Regions from separate parts of the Leptolyngbya sp. O-77 genome, predicted to be linked through region 2. Evidence: riboswitches for the same ligand, from Rfam matches in the RefSeq annotation. Region 2 holds a riboswitch; each other region holds the start of a gene.
The links. Region 2 has a riboswitch for cobalamin ahead of O77CONTIG1_RS14610 (FAD-binding oxidoreductase). Riboswitches for the same ligand answer to the same signal wherever they lie in the genome.
Positions count from the first base shown of each region.

Region 1: linked by a shared signal. The riboswitch ahead of O77CONTIG1_RS17340 (sirohydrochlorin chelatase) and the one ahead of O77CONTIG1_RS14610 (FAD-binding oxidoreductase) in region 2 are both predicted to bind cobalamin.
Region 3: linked by a shared signal. The riboswitch ahead of O77CONTIG1_RS22945 (HupE/UreJ family protein) and the one ahead of O77CONTIG1_RS14610 (FAD-binding oxidoreductase) in region 2 are both predicted to bind cobalamin.

Region 1 covers NZ_AP017367.1:4,084,068-4,091,461, forward strand. Annotated here, with positions in the region: gene O77CONTIG1_RS17320 (CHAT domain-containing protein) at 1-376, shown strand, start outside; gene O77CONTIG1_RS17325 (DUF1818 family protein) at 465-830, shown strand; gene cysC (adenylyl-sulfate kinase) at 817-1,377, opposite strand; gene O77CONTIG1_RS17335 (ion transporter) at 1,479-2,318, opposite strand; cobalamin riboswitch at 2,468-2,646, shown strand; gene O77CONTIG1_RS17340 (sirohydrochlorin chelatase) at 2,683-3,993, shown strand; gene sipA (regulatory protein SipA) at 4,008-4,250, shown strand; gene O77CONTIG1_RS17350 (alpha/beta fold hydrolase) at 4,275-6,878, opposite strand; gene O77CONTIG1_RS17355 (hypothetical protein) at 7,351-7,394, shown strand, end outside.
Region 2 covers NZ_AP017367.1:3,431,083-3,438,476, forward strand. Annotated here, with positions in the region: gene O77CONTIG1_RS14600 (efflux RND transporter periplasmic adaptor subunit) at 1-649, shown strand, start outside; gene O77CONTIG1_RS23615 (efflux RND transporter permease subunit) at 862-4,383, shown strand; cobalamin riboswitch at 4,504-4,678, shown strand; gene O77CONTIG1_RS14610 (FAD-binding oxidoreductase) at 4,911-5,474, shown strand; gene lepB (signal peptidase I) at 5,504-6,247, shown strand; gene O77CONTIG1_RS14620 (hypothetical protein) at 6,327-6,671, opposite strand; gene psb35 (photosystem II assembly protein Psb35) at 6,906-7,130, opposite strand.
Region 3 covers NZ_AP017367.1:5,444,005-5,451,398, forward strand. Annotated here, with positions in the region: gene O77CONTIG1_RS22940 (Gfo/Idh/MocA family protein) at 221-1,339, shown strand; cobalamin riboswitch at 1,521-1,657, shown strand; gene O77CONTIG1_RS22945 (HupE/UreJ family protein) at 1,753-2,391, shown strand; gene O77CONTIG1_RS22950 (DUF1350 family protein) at 2,567-3,388, shown strand; gene O77CONTIG1_RS22955 (hypothetical protein) at 3,576-4,301, shown strand; gene O77CONTIG1_RS22960 (hypothetical protein) at 4,552-4,797, shown strand; gene O77CONTIG1_RS22965 (hypothetical protein) at 4,859-5,935, opposite strand; gene O77CONTIG1_RS22970 (hypothetical protein) at 6,197-7,189, opposite strand.

The sequences.
Region 1 (7,394 bases), 650 kb from region 2:
AGAGCGCACCAGCCCCGAATATAGCGCCCCCACCACTGACCCCAGTTCCGCCGAAGCCAAGCCTGCTCCTGGTATTGAGGCAACGCCTGCCCCGCTCACCTGGCTGCCAGAAGAGGTTTTGCCCATCACCGACGTACTGGGCGTGGGCCCCGTCAGCGACCAGGGCGTTGTGAAAGAAGCCATTTATCCCGGCTATACGGGCTGGGTCATGCACGAGGGAACTCGCTGGAAAGCGTGCCTGGATTTGCCCTGGCAGCAGCTTCATCTCCCGGTCAATACGCCCGTGCGCGTGCTGGGGCGGCTCGACGGCACGAATATTTTGGTGGTTGAGCCGATCCGAATGGCGGAACAAGCGGAGCGACGAACGAAGGTTTGAGAAGCCCCGCAGATTCTTGACTGCCATTCAATTGCCAATCCAAAATCCAAAATCGCCAATCCAAAATCCACAGTCGCTATCACTCCCCATGCCTCGCACCCTCAAACGCGGCCCCGGCTGGCAAATCGGCTGGGACGAAGACGCGCCCGAATTTGCTGGACTCGTCGGCGGCGACGATTGGGCGCTGGAGCTAACCGCAGCGGAACTGGAGGATTTTTGTCGGCTGGCGGGGCAACTGGCGGAAACCATGAGCCAGATGGGGGCAGAACTAATGGAAGAGGAGCGCATTGCCTGTGAACTGGAGAGCGATCGCCTCTGGCTAGAGGTCGAAGGGTTTCCCCAGTCCTACAGTCTGCGGATGATCGTGCTGACGGGCCGCCGCGCCGAGGTGGGATGGAACGCAGCGGCCGTGCCAGGACTGATTCAAGCAGCCCAGACGCTTACGATTTTTTGAGCGAGGCGGCGGGTTGTCCAGACAGGTAGCCCTGCTGCTTCAGGAAATTCAGCACCTTGGCGGCGCTCTCTTCTAGGGTTTCCTGGTCAGTGCGGCATTCTACTTCAGGATTTAGCGGCGCTTCGTAGGGGTCGTCGATGCCCGTGAACTGCTTGATTTCGCCCGCCCGCGCTTTTTTGTAGAGGCCCTTCACGTCGCGCTCTTCGCACACGCTGAGCGGTGCATTGACGTATACTTCCACAAAATCTCCGATGCGATCGCGCATTTCGTCGCGCACGTTCCGATAGGGCGAAATCGCCGACACCAGCACAATTACGCCATTGCGGCTGAGCAGATGCGCCACAAAGCCAATGCGGCGGATGTTTTCGTCTCGGTCTTCCTTGCTAAAGCCCAATCCTTTGGTGAGATGCTGGCGCACGATGTCGCCGTCTAGCACTTCCACCGCCAAGCCGCGATCGCGCAATTCCTTTTCCACCGCCATACGGATCGTCGTCTTGCCCGCGCCGCTCAGCCCGGTAAACCAAACTGTGACCCCTCGCTGCTGCATTGCTGTTTGCTCCTCACGATAGAACTAGCGCACCCCTGGGCCCGCTGACGAGTGCAAGCCCAGAGCGCTCTGGAAAACCAGAAATAAAACTGCACCCTAGTCTACTTGATCACGTTCTCCACTTGAGTTGGATTTGTATCACTCTCACCCAAAAAAATCTCTGGCGTCGCAGGCAGCCGCGTCCCGCAGTTTTTGCAAAACAGGGCATCCTGGTCATGCACCGACAGGTCGCAATTCAGGCATTGCACAGCGACACGGGTGCCCGTTTTAACCAACTGCTTGATCAGATCGCCCAACTGCCAGGGAATGAACAAAATTCCGGTCAACAGCATCAAAATGGTGAGCGATCGCCCGCCATCGGTAATCGGCACCACATCCCCCAAGCCCGCCGTTGAAATGGTCGAAATCGAGAAATAAATCGCGTCAAAAAACGTGTTGAATTGCTCCGAGTTGACCGGATGTTCGACCTGATAGATCAGCCCAGAATAGACAAACACGATTGAAAACAGCGTGAACAAAATGCGGGCAAAAATGGCGCTGTCTTCCGTCGTAACATAGCCAAACACCGTCCGCCCTTCAAAAAATCGCGCCAGCCGCAAAATCCGAAACCAGCGGAAAATGCGGATAAATCGAATATCCACTGCGCCCAAGAAAAATGGCAAAATTGCCATCAAATCAATCAGCCCAAAGAGACTGAAGACAAACTTGAGCCGATCTTCTGCACACCATAGCCGCAGCAAATATTCCAGCGAAAACAGCAGCAGCAGTGCTAGATCCAGCGCCCCCAAAACCGTCCGCCACTCCTCCGACAGCGGATAGGTCTGCGCCACAAAAATCGCCACCGACAGCAGCACCAGCCCGGTAATCAGCAGGTTGAGCGCCTTTCCCGTAGGCGTGTCGATATCTTCGAGGTAAAAGGCGATGCGCTTGCGAAAGGACATTGGGAAAACGCAATTGAAAACGCATTGAAAAAAACGTAATTGAAAACGCAATCCGGGGAAGGACGCGATCCCGCGATCCTCTTATTATCCCCTCATTCCCGACCTGGGACACATCCCAATCCCCCTCTCCCCCATTCCACGATTCCCCGCCTGGGGTAAGATGGCTAGGCACATGTGAACAGCCGCAGGGTGGGAAAGTCCGGTGAGAGTCCGGCGCTGTGCCGCAGCTGTGATGAGAGTTTGGGCCGACTTGAAAGACTGTTTGAAAGACTTTGAAGACCCACAAAACTCCTCAGCCAGAACGCCAGCCTGCTGCTTTTTCACTCTAGCTCCCGCGTTGCACGGGAATGGAGTTTTGATTCTTATGACTCTATCAGTTGACCCTGTTTCTTCAAATTCCGCAGCATCAGCTATTTCTAAGACGGCTGAGGCATCGGCATATCCGCTGATGTATCCGCTAGAGCCGGAGCAGCGGGCGATCGCCCTCGGCAATTCGCCCCAACTTGATCTTCCTCCGCTACCGATGCAGCGCCCAGTGCTGCTGGTCGGCCACGGCAGCCGCGATGCGGACGGTCGCCAGGGCTTGCTAGATTTTGCGGCGGCGTATCAGGCACTGGATACCTCACGTCCGGTAGTGCCGTGTTTTTTGGAACTGACGGAGCCATCGATTCAGCAGGGCGTAGACGAGTGCGTTGCTAGGGGCTATACCGACTTGTCAGTGCTGCCCGTGCTGCTGTTTGCGGCGCGGCACAACAAGTTTGATGTTACTAATGAACTGGATCGCGCCCGCCAGCGCTATCCCCAGGTCACGTTTCACTATGGGCGGCATTTTGGCATTACGCCAGGAATTTTGGATTTGTGGCGATCGCGCCTTGCAGAACTCGACCAGCCGCAGTGGAATCCCCAGGGCATTGCGCGGGAAGACACGGTGCTGCTGTTTGTGGGGCGCGGGGCCAGCGATCCCGATGCCAACGGCGATGTCTATAAAATGGCGCGAATTCTCTGGGAAGGCAGCGGCTATCGCACCGTCGAAACCTGCTTTATCGGCATCACCCATCCCCGGCTAGAAGAGGGCTTCCGTCGCGCCCGCCTGTATCAGCCCAGGCGGATTATCGTGCTGCCCTACTTTTTGTTTACGGGCGTGCTGGTTAAGAAAATTGCCACGATCACAGCCCAACAGCAGTCCCAGTTTCCCGACATTTCAATGGTCTGCCTGCCAGAGATGGGGCTGCACAGGACGCTGTTTTCTGTATTGCGCGATCGCGAAATCGAAACGCAGCTTGGGCAGGTGCAGATGAATTGCGAAATGTGCAAGTTTCGTCTGGTGGCTGTGGGCAATGGCGCAGTCCACGGGCATGACCACGCACACACACACGGGCACGATCATGGACATGCACACGCACACGGGCACGATCATGGACATGCACACGCACACGGGCACGATCATGGGCACAATCACGGACACGCGCATGAACATACCCAAAATCATGCTCAAAATCATGCTCAAAATCATCCACATAGACACAGCCATCCGCAGGATCACACGCATGACCATGAACCCAGCCACGCCCACGGGCATCCCCACAGCCATACGCATGGGCATCATCATGGCGAAATGATTGATCCCTATGCGGAACCGAGCCAGTATCATGAAAAAATCTGGCAAGTTCCCTGAACGAGGGTGAAGCAATGGCAGAACTGGATAGAGCTGACGAAAAGGGGTTTCAGGTGGGCGATCGCGTGCGGGCGATCGCGCTGCCTGCCTACCTCAAAACCGCGGAACCCATGCCCATGCTGCGTCCACCCGACCTGATCAAAGTGGGCGAAGAAGGCATCGTGCTAGATCGCCGCCCCGGTGGCTATTGGGGCGTTCGGTTTGGGCGTGGCGCGTTTTTGCTGGAAAGCCAGTATCTCGAAAAGGTGTCTGAATAGCCAGCCATACTGTAACCCGTCGTGCTACTCTGCGACGCAGCGATCGAGCGTGAGGAACAGATAAGGCCGCAAATCCTGTGTAAACCAGCGATCGCCCACTTGCCGAGCGGGCTGGCTGGTGAGGAACGTATTCACCGTGTTGCGCCAGGCAGAATCGGTGGCGGACAGCAGCATAGCGTAAGGGTCGCAAGACAGCGGCTCCGGCGGCAGCAGCGTATATCCTGCCTCGCTCAGAGAACTGCTGCTTTGCAGCGCCTCGCCCAGCAGCAGCACGCCATCGCCTGCAAACAGGTCGATCGCCCCACTCCGGAGCGCCTGAAAGCCTACCGTCCGTGCCCCTGCCCCTCTCAGCGCCACAATTTGCGCCGCTGGATATCGCTGCCGGATCACTTGCTCGGTCACGGTGTCGCGCAATACGCCAATGCGGGCCCCTGCCAGCGTGCCCGAAGGATTGAACTGGCTGGCGGTGTTGGTGTCGGTCAAAAGCTGCACGCCCGTCAGGAAAAACGGGGCAGAAAACAGCACGCCTTCGACATCCGAGCGCAGCGTGTTTGGCCCGCACTCGATTTGCACGGCACCTGTTTGCACTAGCTCAAAGCGCTTGGTCACGTCAGCGGTGCTGAGGTCGAGGCGAATGGGACGACCGAGCTGCGCCTGGAGCTGCTGCGTTAGGCCGTTGAGCAAGTCCACGCAATAGCCCGACAGTTCTCCGGTGCTGTTAACCACACCAAAGGGCGGGGAGTTGGGCTGCACTGCCGCCCGCAGCACGCCCGACTGAGCGATCGCCTCCAGCACTGAGCCTGGGCGATCGCCCGGTAGTTGCGCGGTCACCTCTGGCACAAAGGGAATCGGTGGCGGCCCGCCAAAGGCTTGCTCTAGCTGCTCTGCGGAGAGCGATCGCACCAGTCGCAAGTCCAGTGGCTCCTCGCTGATCGACGCTGCGTAGGCCGCCGTGAGGAAGGCTTCATAGGCGGGCTGGTTGTTCAAATGGGTCTGCAAAAAAGCCAGACTCAACTCGCGCACATACTCTTGCCCCAGGCGCGGCGACGGCCCCGACAGCAGCAGGCTCACGGTGTCTAGCGTGCTGCTCGAAGAGGGCGTGTTATCGGCAAAGGTGTGGCTGCTGGGCACCATCACCGCCAGATATTTTTTGGGCGTGGTGAGCCAGAGAAACGGGTGGATCTGTTGTGGCACAGCAGAAGCGATGAAATCATTGCTGCCGCTCATCAGCATCACGGGCACCTGGATTTGCCCTAATCCTTGCGGGCCAAAGACGGGATTGGTCAGCGGGCTGACGGCGATCGCCGCCTGCACTCGCGGGTCGCGCAGCGTATAGGTATAGGGCGGCAGACGGCTGGCCGCACATTGCAGCACCAGCGACACATCCAGCCGCGCCTGGGGTCGGGCGCATTCTTGTTGGAACAGATCGCCCGTGTTCAAACTGGCACCCGCCAGCGCCAGCGCCGTATAGCCGCCAAAGGAATGCCCCAGCACGGCGACTCGCTGCAAGTTCATGCGCCCGGTCAGCTCTGGGTCGGCATCTGCCAGTTCGCCCAGGGTATCCAGAACGTAGGTGATATCCAGCGGGCGATCGACAAATTCGACCGGGGTGACGGGGCTAGTCAGCACGCCCGCCAGGGCGCTGGTGCGGCGGCTTTCGTCGCTGCCGATGTGCTGCGGCAAAATGGCAACAAACCCGTGCGAGGCGAAGTGATCGCCCAGGTAAGCGAAGGCTTCGGGCGTAGACCCCAGCCCGTGGGAAATGACGACGACGGGTGCGGGCTGAGCCAACCCTCTGGGCAGCCGCAGCAGCACGCGAAACGGACGGGGCACGCGATCGCCCAGGAGCGTTTGGCGATCGCGGCTAAATTCCAGCGTGCGCGAATCCACGCCATAAGGGCCCGGCTGTCCGGGGTCGGGCAAGCCCACTGTTGTAGGCAGCGGCGACTGGAGCGCTTCTGCGGCGGCGGCTTCGTTAATTGCCCGCACAACGGCATCCCGATAGTCAATCTGGGTAGAAAACTGCTGCCGCAGCTCTAGCAACTGGCGTGCATTCAGACGGATGCTGTAGGACGGATACTGCCTCAGCCAGCCAATGATCGATAACCCATCTGGCTGATTGGCTGCCAAAATTGCCGCTGCGCGAATAGCGGAAAAGCCATTTTGCCGCGTGTCAGTCCGCACGACCGCACCCAGCCGCCGCAGCGTCTCTTCGCCCAGCGAGGAATAGAGCAGTTGCGAAATCACGACCGGATCGACCTCAAACCGCCGCTGGAGAAACTGGCGCAGCTCTGCCATGCCCGTTTCGCCCAAAAACCGCGAATAGAGCTTTAGCCCGCCGCGCACTTCGCCCGTGTTGGCGTAGGTTTCCAGATCGTCTACGGCGAGGGCAATCTCAAAGTTGCCCAGGTTGACGATGACCTGCTCGGCGCTATGGGCAGGACGGGTGAGCCAGCTTGAGAGCAGGAGAGACAGCCCAGAGGCGATCGCCAGCAGGGAAGACTTCAGCACAGGGCGGAGCGTGGATCTGGTTTGGCGATCCGTCGGATTGCCTGTCCTAGCAGACGAGAAATGTCTGCACTGCTTGCGAAAAGTTTCGACTTGCCCTGTGCCTGTGAGTTGCGCCATAGCTCCACTGCCAAACCGTTGAAACGCTGTGTTGAAACGCTGTTCAGTGCTGTATGCAATCCGATCTGCAATCCAGAGCGTATCACACCCAGATTCTTGCCTTTCCATGCCAAGAAAAATCCCACTCCTGAGTTCCTGAGAGATTTACAAAACCTAACCAAGCGTTCGAGATAGATACAGAGAAAATGTGACCACAAGCGGTATGCTATGTCCTGAACGCCGTAAAAAGCCTCATATTAGGGTGTTTTAGACGAGCTGTAGCGTTGTCAGATGGCTCTTTTTTGAATCGTGGGTTGCCCCATGCTACACAAGGTTCACAATCCGTCTACAACCTCACACCAGAGCGGCGATCGCCCGTAAAACCCAGCCACCCTCAACCGTGTTTCATTCAACCGTGTTTCATAAGGAGAGTAGGATGATCCGTTTTAATTGGCGTAAGGCACTAGCTGCTTTACTGCTATCCGTTTTGCTGTTGTCTGGTGCTACCGCCTGTAGCAAAGTAGACGACTCGCCCTA
Region 2 (7,394 bases):
CGTCCAGGCCCAGCAGGCCACCGTCGCCGAAACCCGCGAACGCCAGACCTTCAGCCTGCTGACCGCGCCCCTCACGGGCATTGTCCTGGAACGACTGACAGAACCAGGCAACCTGGTGCAACCGGGCAACGAAGTTCTGAAAGTGGGCGACTTCAGTGCCCTCAAGGTGGCCGTGCAGGTCTCAGAACTTGACCTGGGGCAACTCCAGGTCGGCCAGGCTGTTGAAGTCCGGCTGGATGCCTTTCCCGACGAAACCTTTGTGGGGCGCGTCAGCCGCATTTCGCCCGCCGCCGACCCCAGTTCTCGACTCGTCCCCGTTGAGGTCGTCATTCCCAACTCCGGCAGCCGCCGACTGGGGAGCGGTCTGCTGGCGCGGGTGCAGTTTCAGACGGGGCAAGCTGGCCGCGTGGTGATTCCCGAAGAAGCACTAGAAGCAGGCGGCGAAGGCAACGACTCGGTGCTGTTTGTGGTGCAAGGCGAGGGTGCAGAAGCCAGAGCCGTTGCTCGACCCGTGCAGGTGGGCGATCGCGCGAACGGTCGCATCGAAATCCTCTCCGGCCTCCAGCCTGGTGAATCCTTTGTCCTCCGCAGCAGCCGCCCCCTAGAAGACGGACAAACCGTTCGGCTGAGCATTCTGTCTGAAGGTTGAAGGGAGGGACGGAAAAAACGAAGAACGAAAAACGAAGAACGAAGAACGGAACTTCTTCTCTCTTCGTTCTTCTGTCTTCGTTCTTCTGTCTTCGTTCTTCTCTCTTCGTTCTTCTCTCTTCGTTCTTCTCTCTTCGTTCTTCTCTCTTCGTTCTTCTCTCTTCCCTCACTCCACCCCCCCTACACTCTCCCCCTCCCCCCCTCTCTATACCCATGACCTCCCTCAGCACCCTCTCCATCCGCCGCCACATCGGCACGCTCATGCTTACCCTGACGGCCATCGTCCTGGGAGTTTTCTTCTTGGTGCGGCTGCCGGTGGATTTGCTGCCGTCCATTACCTATCCGCGCATTGGGGTGCGGGTGGATGCGCCGGGGGTTGCGCCAGAAGTGGCGGTGGACGAGATTACGCGACCGCTAGAGCAGGCATTTTCGGCCACCGATGGCGTGCAGCAAATCTATTCCCAAACGCGGGAGGGGCAGGTCAGCGTAGACCTTTACTTTCGTCCTGGGGGCAATATCGATCGCGCCTTAAACGACGCAACGGCTTCCTTCAATCGTGCCCGCAGCCGATTGCCCAACACGATTCAAGAGCCGCGAATTTTTAAGTTCGACCCGTCCCAGCTTCCGGTGTATGAGTTTGCGCTGACATCCGATTCGCTCCAGTCGGTTGATCTGCGCGTGTTTGCCGACGAAGAACTGGCGCGGGAACTGTCGGTGGTGCCGGGGGTGGCCAGTGTGGATGTGTCGGGCGGCGTGCGCGAAGAGGTGCAGGTGAATGTAGACATCAATCGTCTGCAAGCGCTGGGCGTAGGCTTGACCGATCTGCTCAATACCCTGCGGGGGCGCAATCAGGACGTGTCGGGTGGGCGCTTGCGAGGCGGGGAAGCAGAAGTGCTGATCCGCACCGTCGGACGGTTCCAGTCGGCAGAGGAACTGCGGAATCTGTCGCTGCCCGTAAACGGGGCCAGCAGCGCGTCTGGCGGCGAGGTATCGACCAGCAGTTTTCCAGAAGCGCGGCGCGTCTACCTGCGAGATGTGGCGCAGGTGGTGGATGGCACTGAGGAACAGCGGATTTTTGTGACGTTGAACGGCGACCCGGCGGTCAAGGTTAGCATTCAAAAGCAGCCCGATGCCAATACAGTGTCGGTGGTAGAAGGGGTGAAGCAGCGGCTAGCAGAATTGGAGCAAGCGGGACTCTTCCCAACGGGCATGGCGGTTCGCACCACGCTGGACGAGTCGCGGTTTATTCGCAACTCGATTTCCAACGTGGCCATGTCGGGACTAATCGGGGCGCTGCTGGCGGCGATCGCCGTCCTCCTGTTTCTAGGCTCACTCCGCCAAACCCTGATCATCGTATTCGCCATTCCCCTGGCTACGCTGATTGCAATTTTGCTCATGGGCACTTTTGGGCTGACGCTGAACGTGTTTAGCCTGGGCGGTCTGGCGCTGGGCGTGGGCATTGTGGTAGACAACTCCATCGTGATGCTGGAGAGCATCGTGCAGGGCGTAGAGGCCGCCAAGCGTCGCCGCGCCGTAAACAGCATTGAGACTGCTGAATACTCCACGACCGAGGATGTGGAAATACCAGATGAATCGAACAGCGGCGGGAATGATTACGGTTACAGCAATGGACATAGCAACGGTCACGATTCCGGCAATGGACACGGCAATGGCAATGGCAACGGCAATGGCAACGGGAATGGAAGCGGAAATAGCAACGGGAATGGGAATGGCAACGGGATTTATGCCAGCCGTGGACACGACTATGACCCCAGCAGCGATGCTGACAATGTGACCCGTGGACGCACAGGCAAACAAGTCAGCGCGACGGCATTTCTCCTGCGCCAGGCGGAACTGGCCAGCCAGCAGCTAGAGTCGGCGCTGGTCGCGTCTACAACCACCAACCTGGTGTCTGTGTTGCCCTTTTTGCTGATTGGCGGTTTCTTTTCGTTGTTGTTTAGCCAGTTGATTCTGACCATTAGCTTTGCGGTGGCAGCTTCGCTGATCGTGGCGCTGACGGTGGTGCCCATGCTGACCTCGCGGCTGCTGGCGGTGCGCTGGTCGAGTCGGGTGGGCGATTCGGCTCCGCTGCGGGCGTTTCGAGCGCGGCTGGCAGATGCGACCCATACCTATGTGCGGGGGCTATCGTGGGTGCTGCGGCATCGGCTGGTGGTGATTGGGCTGGCGATCGCCCTGTTTGGCGGTACGAGCTTCTGGATGGCGGGCCAACTTCCGCAGGAGATTTTGCCCCGCATCAACACGGGCCAGGCCCGGCTCAACGCCCAGTTTGCCCCCGGCACCTCCCTAGCAGACAACCGCCGGGTGATGGAACTGGCCGACCAGATTTTGCTACAACAGCCCGAAGTGGAGTATCTCTTTTCCACCGCAGGCGGGTCGCTGTTTGGCACAAACACCAACGCCAACCCCCTGCGCGGCTCCAGCACCATTACCCTGAGGCCGGGAACCAATGTGGCTGAGTTTACTGAGCGGATGACCGCCGAACTGAATCGGCTGAACCTGGTGGGAACGCGCCTGCGGCTGAGTCCAGAATCGGTGCGGGGGTTGATTGTGAACAACTCGCCCGTGCGCGGGGCCGATGTAGATATCCTGCTCCAGGGGAGTGACACCCGTTCTCTGGAACAGGCGGGACGCGAAGTGCTGGCAGCCTTGGATTCGCAGGCCCGGCAGGCCCGCTATCGCCCCGATGCAGATCAGGCGCAGCCCGAAATCCAGGTGCGCCCAGACTGGGAGCGAGCTTCGCAGTTGGGCCTCTCCACCGAAGATATTGGCGACACGATTCAAACCGCCATTACGGGATCAGTGCCCACGCAACTCCAGCGGGGCGATCGCCTGGTAGATATCCGCGTGCAGCTTGCCGACAATGCCATCCAGCGCCCAGCCCAGCTTGCCCAACTGCCCGTCTTTACGAGCGGTGGTCAGCTTGTGCGGCTGGCCGACGTGGCGCGGATCGAGGCTGGCGAAGCGCCTGGAGAAATTCAGCGGATCAACCAGCGGCAAATTGTCCAAATCGTAGGCAACCTGGTGGATGGCGCAAACCTCAGCGATGCGATCGCCGAGTCAGACGCAATCCTGGCGAGCCTGACGCTGCCCGAAGGCGTGAGCCGCCTGCCCAGCGCCAGTGCCCAAAGCGCCCAGGAAGTCCGCTCGTCCCTAATTCTGCTGGGGGGGCTGGCCGCCTTCTTGGTGTTTGTGGTGATGGCGGTGCAATACAACTCGCTGGTTGATCCGCTGGTGATCATGCTGACGGTTCCCCTGGCGCTGGCGGGGGGCATTTTCGGCCTGTTCCTAACCCAGACGGCGATCGGCGCGACGGTGATCGTGGGCGCTGTGCTGCTGGTGGGCATTGTGGTCAACAACGCCATCATTCTGGTAGAACTGGCGAATCAAATCCGCGAAGAGCAAGGGTTAGACCACCGCAGCGCCATGCTGCAAGCCGCGCCGCAGCGCCTCCAGCCCATCCTGATGACCACCATTACCACCGTGCTGGGGATGTTTCCGCTGGCGCTGGGCATTGGCGAAGGGTCAGAATTCCTGCGGCCGCTGGGCATTGTCGTGTTTTCGGGTCTGTCGCTGGCGACGCTGCTGACGCTGTTTATCATCCCCAGCTTCTACACGCTGCTGCATGAAGTGCCCTGGGCCAAAGGCGCAAAGCTGGGCGCAAAGCGGCTGCGGCAACTCAGCGGCTCGACTCGCAAGCAGCCGCTGACCAAGTGAACGGAGGTTAGGGGTCAGGAGTCAGGGGTTAGGGGTCAGGCTTCGTGCCCCGAAGCAGCCGGATTCGAGCTACAATTTCGGGACGAATTTGGGTTGCCTGGGGGATCAGTCCAGGTAGCAGAATTGGGGAATCTATGGGGCGATCGCCCCTCGGTTTTGCCAACTCTGTGGGGAAAGTCCGGTGCAAATCCGGCGCTGTGCCGCAACTGTGAATGAGGGGTTTGAGCCTTGCCGGAGCGCATTAGGCAAAACCCGCCTCAAAGTCAGAATGCCCGCCCGATGTTGTCCATTGCGATGCCCGCGATGCACGGGTCGAGGTGAGAATGCACAATTTAGAACGGCGACAGCCTCTTTTGTCGGAGGTTGGTGCGCCTGGGGTTCGTTCGGCGATCGCCCCTGCACCGATTGCTTATCCGGCGATGGATTGCGTGGCTACGGTTTTGTGTCATCGATCGCCCTCACGCCCACAATTCAGGCGATTCGCTGCAGCTTGATCAGCAGATTTTCGGTTTTGGCCTGGGCAGTCAGTGTGGCCCCGATTTCAGCGAGACGGCAAGCAGTTCAGCAAGATTTACTCCATCGCGTCGTCGCCCTCGCGCTGCCCAGAAGTCGAACTGTGCGTGTCGCGGGTGGGCTGGAGTTCCGCCTATTTACAAGATTTACCCGTTGGCGGGGCGATCGCCCTGCGCGGCCCCTACGGCTTGATGACGCTAGCGCAAGTTCCCGATCGGCCGCGCCTGTATATTGCCCGAGGGTTCGGGCATTGCCCCGCTAAAAGCCAGATCGACTGGCTCTACGAGGAGAACTTTGACCAACCCGTGTGGCTGGTGCAGGCGAATCCAGAAACGCCGGACTGTTTGCCCTACGAGGCGTATTGGCAAGCGCTCTCGCAGCAGTGGGCAGCGTTCTGCTATTTACCCACGCGGCCGGCTCAGATCTGCCAAACGTTGACCCAGTTGGGCATTGACTGGACTGGGGTGGATGTAGACATTTGCGCGGTGGGCGATCGCCCAGCCCAGCTTCAGGATATAGCGGTGCTGCTGGGGGCTAAACTAGACCAGGTACGCTCAGAATCGTTTTACGCCTTTTAACCGCACTGCTTAGCCGCCTGCATTTTCCCATGACGACTCCGCCCGGTGACCCGCCCGCCTCAGACGCTTCGCTGCCCAATGCCAGCGAACCCAGCCCAACGGTCACTTCCCCAAGCTCACCCGAAACACTGGTGGGCGATCGCGCAAACCTGCAAACTCAGCGCAGCGCTGGCTTTTGGAAAACCCAGCGAGAGAATGGGCTGGTTTTGGCGATCGCCCTGGCGCTGGCGCTCGTGATTCGGCTATTTGTAGCGGAGCCGAGGTATATCCCATCGGACTCGATGGTGCCGACGCTGCAAGTGGGCGATCGCCTGGTGGTGGAAAAAGTGTCCTATCGGCTGCATCCGCCAGAACAGGGCGACATTGTGGTGTTTGACCCGCCCGCCCAGCTTCAGCAGTTGGGCTACACCACCGACCAAGCATTCATCAAGCGCGTCATTGCTCAGCCAGGACAAACCGTGCAGGTTCACTTGGGCAAGGTCTGGATCGACGGAGAACCCCTGACGGAACCCTACATTGCAGAGCCACCGGGCTACGAAATGCGTCCTGTGACGGTGCCACCCGGCCATGTCTTCGTCATGGGCGACAACCGCAACAACAGCAACGACTCCCACGTTTGGGGGTTTTTGCCTGTTGAAAACATCATCGGCCGCGCCGTGTTCCGCTTTTATCCGATTGCCCGCTTTGGCAAGCTAGAAACTGCTTTTCCAAAAGCAGACACATTAGAGACAGCAACAAGCGAGACATCAACAAGCGAAGCCCCAGCCAGTTAGTTGCAGATGCTATCCCTGCCATATCTGCCTTGCTGGAGTGCTTCGCTTATTTCATTCACCTGAATCGCGTCACGTAGCTCTAGATAACGCCAACCCCTTTGCTGCGGTTGTCTCCATCTTCAGTTAGCTTGCCATCTTCGTCGGTGTCGTTGATCTCGGCAAGTTCCGCCGCGCGGGCCGCTTCCTCTGCCTCTTCCTTGGCTTTCAAATCACCCGGCACTTCGTAATACATTTCCGGTTCGACCGCAAAGTTATTGATCAAACCTTCGTTATCTACGGTGTAGCCGCCTGCGGTGTCGATGTCGCCTTCTGCGGTAGGCGTTTGCTTGTAGGCATCGCCTTCGCGCTCTTTGCGAGCAGCCGTTTCCGCAGGAATAATGCCGCGATCGTAGGTATCTCGTTCGACTCGTTCGTTCGTTGACATAGCACTGTCCTCCAAATATTCCAAACAAGTGTGCAAAAAGGTTTTCAAGAAGCTTTGCATGGCGATGGAATGGCGATCGCTAAAGCGCTAAAAGCTCTCAGATAACCATTGAAAGCTATCAAAAACTTCTCGAAAAGCTTGAATTAAAACCAAGCTCAACGGCTCCGCTTGTCTCAGTAAGCTCTGATTCGGTTTTTGCCGAATTCCAATCAAATTCCAGATTAAACTTCTAGACTAAACATGGGGGTTTGGATCGACTTCGGGCACAACGTCAGGGCGCTCTTTATTTTCCCAACCCGTCGGGCGGCGCGAGTTATACCAGGCAATAGAACCCAAGCCAGCCGCTGCCAAAAAGCCGACGACAAAGACCGCAGCCAGCGATATGCCCGCCCCATCTTGGGCAGCCGATACAGCAGGTTCAACTAGAAGTAAAGCGTTAATACTCAGCACGTTCAGCACCTCAACTCAGAGATTTTTGATGCGAGATTGAGATACAAAAGCGACCCCAAATTGCCCATAAATAAGAGTTAGTCTAGGGCAGTCCTAAAAGCTCTAATCGCTGTTTCAATCTTGCTGTATCACAGCATAAATCACTGAGTTTTTGCGGGTATCCCTCACAGGTAATGCTGGGCGATCGCCCTTGGTTATAGGTTTGAGAAGGGCTTTTCCATCTACAGGAATATAAAGCACTCGTTTCCTGAGGGTGGGTGCATAGCCTCCTGT
Region 3 (7,394 bases), 2.0 Mb from region 2:
CAGCCCGTCGGCTCATCCCGACTTCCCTATTGTGGCTCAAAGCCGAAAAAAGTGGGTTGGTCAGGGTTATCGCTCCGCAACATTGGCACAAGACGGGTGTGGGGCTGCAAGTTTGCAAAGTGAGGGGCTAAATTGGCGAAGTAGGGGCCAAATGGGCGGAAAAGAGACCGGCAGGCTAGTGCCTGAGCCAGTTGCGAAAATCAGAACTAACGAGAGCAGCATGGGCGTAGCGCAAGATTCATCGTTGGTCGGCATTGTGATTTTAGGGCTGGGGCGATGGGGAATGCACTTGCTGCGAAATTTTTTGGCGCTGCCGGGGGTGCGCGTGGTGGCGATCGCCGATCCCAATGCCACTCGTCTGCACATTGCAGTGGCTAAGTTTGGGTTAGAGCATCGCACGCCCGCCGTGGTCGCCTCGACAGATTGGGCAGCGGCGCTCGACCTAGAAGGTGTTGATGCCGTGGCGATCGCCACACCCGCCAGCACCCATGCAGCACTCCTACGAACTGCGCTAAATCGGGAGCTACACGGATTCGTAGAAAAGCCGCTGACGCTCTGCGCCGCCGAGGGGCGGGAACTGTGCCAACTGGCAGCGGAGCAGGGGCGACGGCTAGTGGTAGATCACACCTATTTGTTTCACCCAGCTGTGCAAGCAGGGCGATCGCTCGTTCAGCAAGGGCAGCTTGGGCAGTTGCGCTATGGCAGCAGCAGCCGGACGCACCTCGGCCCAGTGCGCTCGGATGTCGATGTGCTGTGGGATCTGGCGATCCACGACATCGCAATTTTTAACTACTGGCTGGGGGAGCGTCCGGCGCAGGTGCAGGCCTGGGGCACGGTCTGGTTGCAGCCCACGTCGGGAATGTCGCCAGCCAGGGCGATCGCATTGGACGATGCTGCAACCCTAGACAATACCGCGACCAATGTCACATCCACTGGGCTGGCTGATCTGGTGTGGGCGCGGCTGATGTATCCCAGCGGCTTTCAGGCAACGATCCAGGTTTGCTGGCTCAATCCTGAGCGACAGCGGCGGCTGAGTGTGGTGGGCGATCGCGCCTCACTGATTTTTGACGAAATGGCGACCGATTCGCTGGTGCTGCAAGCAGGGACGCTGGCACAGCAAAACGGAACCTTTTTCCCAACGGATCAAGCACGACAGGCGATCGCCCTTTCCCGCGAAGAACCCCTGCGCCGCGCCTGCGAACATTTTCTGGACTGTGTGCGGGGCGATCGCCCCTCCAGCCTGTCGTCGGGCGAAGTTGGTGTCGAGTTGGTAGCGGTTCTCGAAGCGCTCTCCCAGTCGATGACCCAACAGGGGGCAATCGTTTCGGTTGCCGACTGAATTTGAGATTTTGGATTGGTGTTAGATTGGCGATTTTGGATTAGTAATTTTTGGATTCGCGATTTTTGGATTCGCGATTTTGGATGGCTGCAAGCGCCCAGTTCCTTGAACATTTGTGACTCTGCGCGTTTGCTCCTGCAAACGGTGCTATGATTCCAGTCGCTCATCGGCTCTCAAAGGGGAACAGCCTTTGGAGATTGGCGATCGCGCCAATTGGGGAAAGTGCAGTGCAAGTCTGCCGCTGTCCCGCAACTGTGAAGTTGGGCAAGACACCCCGCCCGACCAGTCAGGATGCCCGCCGATGCGCTATTTCGCAAATTTTGCCAATCTAAACTCTGCGAGGTACAGACATGAAGGCAAGCATCACCAAAACCCAAAAATTCCCAAAATCGCCCAGATGGCACAATCAGCAAATGGTCTCGGCAGCCAGAACTAGCGCAGGCTGGCGCAGCGGCGCACTACTCTTGCTGGCAGGGATGGCCCTCTGTGCAGAACCAGCCCTGGCCCACCATGCAACCGGGGGCGAAACGCCCAAAACCTTTTTAGAAGGGTTTTTGTCTGGCTTGGCCCATCCTGTGATTGGACTGGATCACTTTGCGTTTGTGGTGGCGATTGGGCTACTGGCGGCAAAGCAGGGCTGGGGACTGCTGTTTCCCCTTAGCTTTTTGCTGGCAGCGCTGGGCGGCACGACCCTGCACCTGAATCTAGTCGATTTGCCCGCCGTTGAAATTGCCATCGCGGGGTCGGTGCTGATCATCGGGCTGCTGCTGGGGCTGCGGAAGACGCTGCCACTGGGCGGGGCGATCGCCTTTGGAATTTTGGCAGGCTTATTCCACGGCTATGCCTACGGTGAATCCATTGTCGGGGCAACGCCGTCGCCCCTGACCGCCTATCTACTAGGTTTCACGCTGATTCAGGCGGCGATCGCCTTTGGAGTGTGGTGGCTGGGCGATCGCCTGCTGCGCCGCACCACCGAACGCGCCAAAACGCTGGCTCTACCCGGACTGGCGATCGCAGGCGTGGGGCTGGTGTTTTTGCTACAGGCGATCTGAGTTGGGCGGGGTGATGGGGTAACGGGGATGAGGAGATGATGGGATGAGGAGATGAGCAGCACACCCTCATTCCGTCATCAATACCAACAGCGCTCCAACACTCCAACACTCCAACACCCCATCACCTCCCCGCCGCATCGTCTACCATGAGAAGTGGCTTCACCCTTCTTTACCTATGGAATGGCGAGAACTGGGCGGAAATTGGCTGGTGGTGCCAGAAAGCCCGACAGCGATGATTCATTTTTTGGGCGGGGCGTTTGTGGCGGCGGCTCCGCAGGTCACCTATCGCTCGCTGCTAGAGCACCTAGCAGAGCAGGGCTATGCCGTTGTTGCCACGCCCTTTATCAACACGTTTGACCATGAGGCGATCGCCCGCCAAGTATTGCGGTCATTCCTCCGGGCTGAGGAATATTTGCTAGAGCGCGTGTTTCGTCGCAGCTATGTGCCGCTCTATGGCGTGGGCCACAGCATGGGCTGCAAGCTGCATCTGCTGATCGGCAGCCGCTCGTCGCAAGAGCGAGCGGGCAATATTTTCCTGTCGTTTAATAATTATCCAGCGCGGCGATCGATTCCTTTTCTGGATCAGGTGTCGCAGTTTTCGACCCAGTTTTTCTCCCAGATTCCGCCGCAGTTTGCGCCGCTGCTGAATGTGGAATTCACGCCATCGCCCGCCGAAACCTACACGCTGATCGAGCGGCATTATCAGGTGCGGCGCAATCTGCTGATTCGCTTTGCGATGGATGATATCGACCAGACGCGATCGCTCTCGGAGGTTCTCAACCGCCGTTTTCCAGACATGACCACGCTGCACACGCTGGGCGGCAACCACCTAACGCCGATGGGTCAAGATTTGAAATGGCAGCCCGGCCCAACCTTTACGCCGCTGGATGCCCTCGGACAGTTTATGCAGCAAGGGCTAAACCGAGATTTCATTCAGCTCAAGCGCACCATCACGCGATGGTTGAATCCGGTTGCCGCCTTCAATTTGCCCAGATAGCCCGTACCGCCAGATCAGGCAAAGTCAGGGCAAAATCAGGACAACCTGCTAAAACAGGTGTAGCAATCTGTGTCCGGTGATTGCGTCTTCTGCCACAACCGGGAGCCGACGCTCTGGCACAAGCGCTATGCTGAGGTCGTCACGGAGTTGGCGTGGGATTCAGAAGGAGAAAGCAATGGGTCGGTTGATGAAACAATCCACAACGCAACTGTTGCTGGGGAGCCTGCTGCTGGGCGGACTGGTGGGGCTGGTTGGATGCAACGATGCCCAGCCGCCTTCGTCCTCTCCTAGCGCGTCGCCAACGGCTAGCCCAGGGTCGCCTGCGCCTTCTCCTCCTGCGCCCAGCCCGACGGCTTCTGCTCCAGAAACAACCGATCCGTCGCTATTTGTGATTTCTGCCGAGGGCATTGGCCCGGCAAAACTGGGTATGACGCTGGGCGAACTAAAGCAAGCGCTGCCCGACGCTACGTTTGAAGTGCGATCGCCCTTTATTGTCGATTTCGACGCGATCGCCGTGTCCCAGAACGGCAAGCCACAGTTTTATGTGCTGTATCTGGCGGGGGAGAGCTTTGGGGATAATGACGTGGTGCAGGGTGTGCTGACCGATAACCCCAGCTACCGCACCGATCGCGGCGTTGGCCCTGGCACGGCGATCGCCCAGGCAGAGCAGATTTACGGCGATGCCACGCTGTCTTACAACACGCAAAACGAATCGCGGGAATACGTCCGGTTTGCCCAGCATCCCGCCACCAACCTGTCCTTTGGCACGGGCAATGGCAGCAGCGAAACAGCGGGCATTTATCCCTCGACTACCTCGGAATATAACGAAACAAAGCAGTTTCGAGAAGACGCTACGATTCAGTCGGTGCTGGTCATCTGCCTCAACGAATCTTGCACGTCGGCCTCACCCTAGTGCAGTGTCACGGTTTAGTTTTAGGGTTATGTCTTGGCTTGTAGTTAGCGCTTCAGCGCTAAAGCACTGACTACCTTCTGTATCTTCTTCCTTATCCAGTCTTACAAAAGCTTGTAGTTAGCGCTTCAGCGCTAAAGCACTGACTACTAACCTAAGGTCTAATTTTGACGTAGCACGAGGCCGATTTTGGATTTTGGATTGCCAGCTCTTCGGTTCTCTAGTCTTTTGTTTCTTTTGTTAGCCTGCCGCCATGCTAAACATCCTGGTTTCCTCCATTGTGGCGCTATGGGTGAGTGCGATCGCCCTGCTGTCGGTGCAAAACGCGACCCCTGTCGAACTTCGCTTTTTAACTGGCAGGACGGTGCCGATTCCCATCGGGCTGCTGCTGGGGTTTAGCGCGTCCGCAGGGATGCTGGGCGCGGCGCTGGTACTACCGGGCGATCGCGCTTCCAGTGCCCGCAGCCTAGACGAGGGCGATCCGTTTGAGGACGAATAGCTTTCGCTAAGTCGCAGAACACCGGGCGATCGCCCAGACATCCCCCCGGCTAGGCAGAAGCCTAGAGTGAATATACCCGCCCATCGATCAGCAGGCGCGTGATGCCTTTCGCCTGCAAATGGGGACTGGCCTTCAAAAACACCTGACCATCGGGAATCTTGACCACGCGCTGCATCCGCCGCACATAGCGCTTGGCCACCCGATGATTATCAAACACAGGCAGGGTGCGCTCCTCTTCCTGGTCGTGGGGAATCAGCCCCAGCCCCGCAAAGTCCTTGAGCGGCCGAGTCACCAAATCCGACGTGCGATCGACCACTAGATAGCAAGACTTGGGCAGTTTGGCTTCCGAGAGCGGCGCAATATGCAGCGGCATGTTGCTGTGCAGTCCACCCGTCAGGTCGTCTAGCTCGACGGCTGCGTCAAGCAAGGAGCCGTCATCGTCATCGTCCAGATCGTCATCCAGATCGTCATCCAGGTCGTCTGTCAGGTCTTCATCATCCAGGTCTTCGTCTTCATCTTCGTCTATATCCGTGAAAACGCCTTCATGCTTCAAAATGTCGCGCTCAACTGCCTCTAGCTCAGCGACGACAGGTTCCGAAGAATCCTCCCCCCCAAGCTCAGCGTCCGCAGCGAAGGCCGTTTCAACAGAGGCGATCGCCCCATCTTCATCAATCCGCTTCTTTTTAGCCAGTTTGGGCGGCGCAACCGTGGATGGTTTGCTGGGTTCGGGGGGAACGCTCCCTGAACGGCGGCGCTGGCGGCGACCATCGCGGCGTGCGGAGTCCGGCTCGGCTATGTCCATCTCGTCCGCATCCGGCTCCACGGCTTGGGGCACGGCGCTAAACACGTCTGGCTGGGGAGGCTGCGGATCTTCTTCTGATTTCAGGGCCTCTGCCGCTTCTACAGCGGTGGATACGTCGGCGGCGTTCTCAACGTCAGACCTGCTGCCGCCTGCGGCTCGCTTTTTCTGAATCAGCGCGTCATATTCAGCTTCCGACAGGCTTTGCTTCAGAATGCGGCTAATCGTAGAGGTACTGACGCTGAATTGCTGAGCCAGGGATGTGGTGGTTTCGTCTGACTGGCGATACAGTGCCAGAATTTTTTGCTTGTCAGAATCGGTCAGTTTTGTAGGAGGCATGCCGCGTTAACCACTCGCCCCACCGGGGAGGACTGAAGAAAAAACCTGATTGATCGTAACTCAGAATTGCCTAACCCTTGCACGGAACAGTACAAGGGTAACTAAAATTCAGTGTCTGCGGTCAAACCCTCACAAAAGCGGCCACACCCTGGCAACTCCGCCTCAACTACGCCTTATGCACGCTGCACACAAGCGGAGTTTATCTGCCTCCAGGTTTATCTGCCTCTGGATTCACCTAGCTCTGAGCGGGTTCCAAAACCCTCAGGCGCGGCGACGACTACCCCGACGAGAGCGGCTCGACAGGTCGTATTCCAGCGCAGCACCAATAGCAAACAGGCAGGCGCTAAAAATCCAGAACACTTCCAGCAAGCCGCCCGTTTGATAGCCCTCGACGTAGCGGGTGGCGTAGAGGAACCACATATCTGCAACGTAAAAGCAGATTGCAGCGGCGGCAATGAAGCGCCAGGACAGCGAGAATCGCCCGCCCCAAAACGCCAGCAGCAGTGCCATCGCAGCCATCAGCAGAATGATATCTCCAGCCACATAGGCGATCGCAAAGGTATCCGAGAACGGCGATAGGATTTCTTCGAGCGCCACCGCCCAACCGGGGACTCTAGAGGTGGCAGCCGCAGCGGCCGGGGCAGGTTCGGCGGGCACAGGGGTAGCCGCTGGAGCCGCTGGGGCCGCGTCGGGCGCAGTTTGGGCGATCGCCGGAGGATCAATCCAGACCGCCGCCGAGGCGGCCGCACTTGCCCCGTTGTAGATAAACCAGGCAATCACAACCCCCAAAACCCCTACGCCTATCACCGCTAGCCACTGCCAGATTGCCAGGTTCAGCTTGCGCGAAGACACCGCCAAAAACATACCCGCGCCCACCAGCAAATACATCAGCAGGAAAAACAGGTCGGCGGGAGACGCATCCGGTTCCTTGCCCCAGCCAATTTCCCACTGTCCAAGAATCAAATTGCCGATAAAAAAAGACAGCATTCCCAACCCAATCATCAGCCAAACAGTACGCCCACTCACAATTAGCGGACTGCGCCAGTTGCGAAAACAGAGAATGGACGCTCCCAAAAAGGCAATATTTTCCAAAAAATAGGTCGTAATGCCATACCACTCCGGGCGACCCTTCCCCGGCAGCGGTACGCTAAACAGCAGGAAAAACAGCAGGGAAAACACCGCCCACAGAATAGCGATGATGACAATGGTCTGCACGGGGATGGCTGAGGAAGAGCCAGGGGTTTTCTTAGCCACAGAATCACTCCTTAACTGGAGGGCACAGGAAGATGCGGGTTGAGAATAGCCAAATTAAAACAGAATTTTTCACAGTTTTGACGCTCAATAGCAACTTTATTAAGAAGCCGCAGGGTAAAAAGCTGCACTAGACCACAATGCAAGGCGACGAGTCTGACTGATCGAGCGATCGCCCTCAATGAATAATCGCGAATAATCGCGAGGA